One region of the Pseudomonas sp. IAC-BECa141 genome, then DNA from elsewhere that is predicted to be linked to it. Evidence: riboswitches for the same ligand, from Rfam matches in the RefSeq annotation. Region 1 holds a riboswitch; the other holds the start of a gene.

Region 1 (2,197 bases):
TGCGCTGGACGCCGCCCAGCAGCGGGTTGTGAGCCTGGGCTTGAAAGAAATGGCAGTCTTGCAGCGGTGTCCACTGGCGCTCACGTTGGCGATATTCGAACTTGCAGATGCGCCGTTGGCGTATGCCGTTCTCCACGCTCAGGTAGGTATCGGGGTGCAAATGCTCCCAGGTCGCGTTGAACGCCTGAGACACATCGTGACCCAACAACCCGACCTGGACCGCCGGATATTGGTAACTGTGCGCGTAGTGGCAATTACGCAGTAGTTGGGACAGTTCCTGCAATACGGTGCCATCAGATTGCCGCAATGCATTGTCGGCGCTCATATTGCAGGCGCGTAAGCAGGATGGGCAGGAATAAAAAGCGTTGAATACTGATAGTAATCAGGCATGCAAGAATTCCTTTCTTGTAGAGTGCAGCGTCCTTTTGAATCTTCATGTTTCATATCTTGTTTTAATTTATCAATTCGGTTTTTGTAAAGATATGTAATTTGAGAGTTCGAGCGCTCTATTTCAAGGTCGAGCGTCGTGATGGGATAGTTGGTGGCTAGATGATATGTAAGAGATAACCTACAACTAATTTTTTAACTGAGAACTGTTTTCGATCAATATATTAAAGAACGATGTCCATATAACGAAATTGCCGCAGACGTTGACCCGCCTTGCGCGCATGCGTAGCCTTGCGCTTTCGAGGTTCTTCGGCCCACGCCGAAGCTAAGAAGGGAACGCGGTCCAAGCCGCGGCTGCCCCCGCAACTGTGAACGGTGCTGTTCGCTGCCACGCCACTGCCAACTCAATCCAGAGCCAGCGGGAAGGCGCAGCGAATACCGGGCCAAGGCCCGAACACCGTCAGCCAGGAGACCTGCCTCGTCACAGATTCTCACTTTCAACCGGGCGGGGTGATCCGGTGGCGAATTCTCCAGGCACGCACCCGCGTTGCCGGTCTCGTCCCGTATGCCCGCCACCTTGCCAAAGGGCATCCGATGAAAACACTGGCCAAACTTCCCGTCACCATCGTCACTGGCTTCCTCGGCTCGGGCAAAACCACCTTGCTGCGGCACATGCTCGACAACGCCCAGGGCCGCCGCATCGCGGTGATCGTCAACGAGTTTGGCGAGTTGGGCATCGACGGTGAAATCCTCAAGCAATGCACTATCGGCTGCACCGAAGAAGAAGCCACCGGCCGCGTCTACGAACTGGCCAACGGTTGCCTGTGCTGCACGGTTCAGGAAGAGTTCTTCCCGGTGATGCGTGAACTGGTGGCCCGTCGCGGCGACCTCGACCATATCCTGATCGAAACCTCGGGTCTGGCTCTGCCAAAGCCGCTGGTACAAGCCTTCCAGTGGCCGGAAATCCGCAGCGCCTGCACCGTGGACGCGGTGATCACCGTGGTCGACAGCCCGGCCGTGGCCGCCGGCACCTTCGCCGCGTTTCCGGATCAGGTCGACGCCCAGCGCAAACTCGATCCGAACCTGGATCACGAATCCCCGCTGCACGAACTGTTCGCCGATCAACTGGCCAGCGCCGACCTCGTCATCCTCAACAAGGCCGACCAGACCAGCCCTGAAGACCTCGCGCGCGTACGTGTGGAAGTCGCCGAAGAACTGCCGCCAGCAGTAAAAATCATCGAAGCCAGCAACGGCCGTCTGCCGCTGGACGTGCTGATCGGCCTGGGCGCCGGTTCCGAAGAACACATCGACAGCCGCCACAGCCACCACGATCACCACCACGGTGAAGGCGATGACGATCACGATGACCACGATCACGACGCCTTCGACTCGATCTCCATCGAACTGCCGCAAGCCGACGAAAGCCTGCTGCTCGATGCGCTGACGCAACTGGTGGTCCAGCACGGCATCCTGCGGGTCAAAGGTTTCGCGGCCATCCCGAACAAGCCGATGCGTCTGCTGATTCAGGGCGTGGGCACGCGTTTTGACAAGCACTTCGACCGCCAGTGGAGCGCCGATGAAGCGCGTATCACCCGTCTGGTATTGATCGGTCAGGAACTGGACGCTGCCCAGCTCGAAGCGCAACTGCGCGCCGCGCTCAGCGTTTAAACCATGCACCTGCTCAGGACTCAGCCCGGCGGTTTCGTGTCGGACGACAACATTGCCGACCTTGGACAAACCCCCGCCGAGCTGGTGATCCTGTGCAGCGGCGATTCCAGCCTCGCGCTGCTCGCCGAAGCGGCGCAGCAAC
Region 2 (2,197 bases), 1.5 Mb from region 1:
GCGTGCCGTCGAACAAGCCCATCACGCCCTCAATCAGAATCAGATCGGCTTCGGCGGCGGCTTCCCACAACAGGCGTCGACTTTCCTGCTCGCCGACCATCCACATGTCCAGTTGATAGACCGGCGCACCGCTGGCGCGCTCGAGGATCATCGGGTCGAGAAAGTCCGGGCCGCATTTGAACACGCGAACCTTGCGCCCCTGATTGCGATGCAAACGGGCCAGCGCGGCGGTGACGGTGGTCTTGCCCTGACCGGAAGCCGGCGCGGCGATCAGGACCGCCGGGCAGTGACGTGGTTGATTCAAAGTTCGACGCCTTTCTGCGCTTTGATGCCGGCCTGGAAGGCGTGCTTGATCATGCCCATTTCGGTAACAGTGTCGCCCATCTCGAGCATTTCCGGTTTGGCGGCGCGACCGGTGACGATCACATGCTGCATCGGCGGACGGGCCTGCAGATCGCTGAGCACCTGATCCAGATCGAGGTAACCGTGCTTGAGGGCGATGTTCAGTTCATCGAGCACCACCAGACCGATCGACGGATCACGCAGCAGCTCGCGGGAGACTGCCCAGGCCGCTTCGGCGGCGGCGATGTCACGCTGACGGTCCTGTGTTTCCCAGGTGAAGCCCTCGCCCATTACATGGAAGCGCACTTGCTCGGGGAAACGACGAAAGAAAAGCTCTTCGCCAGTACTGTTGCGGCCCTTGATGAACTGCACCACACCACACTGCATGCCGTGGCCCATGGCGCGGGCGAGCATGCCGAACGCCGAGCTGCTTTTGCCTTTGCCATTGCCGGTCAGCACCAGAACCAGGCCACATTCGTCCGGCGAATTGGCGATGCGCTCGTCGATCACGGCTTTTTTGCGCTGCATGCGCGCCAGGTGGCGCTCGTCGCGTTCGGGGGAATCAGTCATGGGGGAGCTCTCCGTTGAGGCTGGATAACGGCGGGCAGGCACAAGAATAGACGGCAACAAGCCTGGCATCGCCCACCGTGATGCCGCTGGATGGATCAGGCCGGTCTCCGGGCTCATGAGCGGTTTGCGCCTGGCTGCGCGCCTTCCCGCTTTTACGCAGTGGCATCAGACGCAGCTTTTACTCATTTACCGTTGCGGGGGCAGCGCCGGGATCGTGAGGGTTCATCACTTGGAGACCCGCCTCACCGGCTTCCCTGTTTCACTCTGTCGACATGCGCCACAGAGCACCTGAAACAAGCCGCGAAGGTTAGAGGGTTGGGGGTGGAGCGTCAATTGAAGAGGGTCTCGTGCGGCGAATAACTGCCGCTGATCAATTAACTGACGCCAATCTTGTGCCACACTGTCAGCAGTGATATCAAAGAGCCATGCTTTTTGACTGCAGAGAGCACATCACAATAACAAGGGAGAGCACCATGCAAGGCATGATCATCAGCAATCCGCGGCTGGAATTCCTGCGCCCGGTGCTGGAACGCTGGTTTGACTGTATCGACCGCTACAACGCCGTGCGCGGCGACAATGACACTCCTTACTGGCACGACGAAAAAGCCAACCTCGGCCTGCTGTCCGCCGCTGCCTGGATGGCCGAATTGGTGACCTTGAGCGACACCGCCACCCGCAAACAAAACGAAGAAGGCGAGCGCAATGCCCGCGCCGACCTGTTCATTGCTGGCGCCGAAGATCGCGCCTTCATCCAGGCCACTCAACGCTGGCCGCGTGTCACCAACCTGAATCTGACGCAGGCTTTGGTGGATATCACCAGCGACGCCAGGCGCATCAGCTACGCCAGCGACCTGAAACTCGGCTGCCTGTTCGTCGCCCCGCAAAAAGCCCAGCACAGCGCCAGCCCGGAAGAGTTGCAGGACATGGTCGACGACCTGCAAAAGGAACACACCTGCGCCGTCGCCTGGTACTTTCCCTACGCCTACCGCAAATTGCGCAGCGAAGCCGGCAACTATCACCCCGGCATTGCCGTGCTTTTCAAGGAAGCCCGCGGCTGAGGGTTGAACCATCGGGCTTGTGCGCTTCTCTATGACTAAGAATGCATTCATAGGGAAGATCAGCAATGCGCAAGCCCCAGCTCGTTTTCGTCATCGTGCTCGCCGGAGGGCTCGCCGCCTGTGGTGAATCCTCCAGCCTGCAAGTCTCCGACGGCACTGGCCCGTCACCGAAACTGCCCGAACCGAACAAGACCCTGATTCCGACGGTGAACATCGCCCCGGCCATC

Evidence for each region. A riboswitch is a leader RNA that binds a small molecule or an ion and turns the genes downstream of it on or off. The one in region 1 is predicted to bind cobalamin.
Region 2: linked by a shared signal. The riboswitch ahead of cobO (cob(I)yrinic acid a,c-diamide adenosyltransferase) and the one ahead of cobW (cobalamin biosynthesis protein CobW) in region 1 are both predicted to bind cobalamin.

The regions. Positions count from the first base shown of each region.
Region 1 is NZ_CP065410.1:3,360,672-3,362,868, reverse strand. It holds gene I5961_RS15310 (2OG-Fe dioxygenase family protein) at 1-325, opposite strand, end outside; cobalamin riboswitch at 673-883, shown strand; gene cobW (cobalamin biosynthesis protein CobW) at 982-2,055, shown strand; gene cobN (cobaltochelatase subunit CobN) at 2,059-2,197, shown strand, end outside.
Region 2 is NZ_CP065410.1:1,829,179-1,831,375, reverse strand. It holds gene I5961_RS08320 (cobyrinate a,c-diamide synthase) at 1-304, opposite strand, end outside; gene cobO (cob(I)yrinic acid a,c-diamide adenosyltransferase) at 301-912, opposite strand; cobalamin riboswitch at 993-1,219, opposite strand; gene I5961_RS08310 (hypothetical protein) at 1,386-1,970, shown strand; gene I5961_RS08305 (PQQ-dependent sugar dehydrogenase) at 2,036-2,197, shown strand, end outside.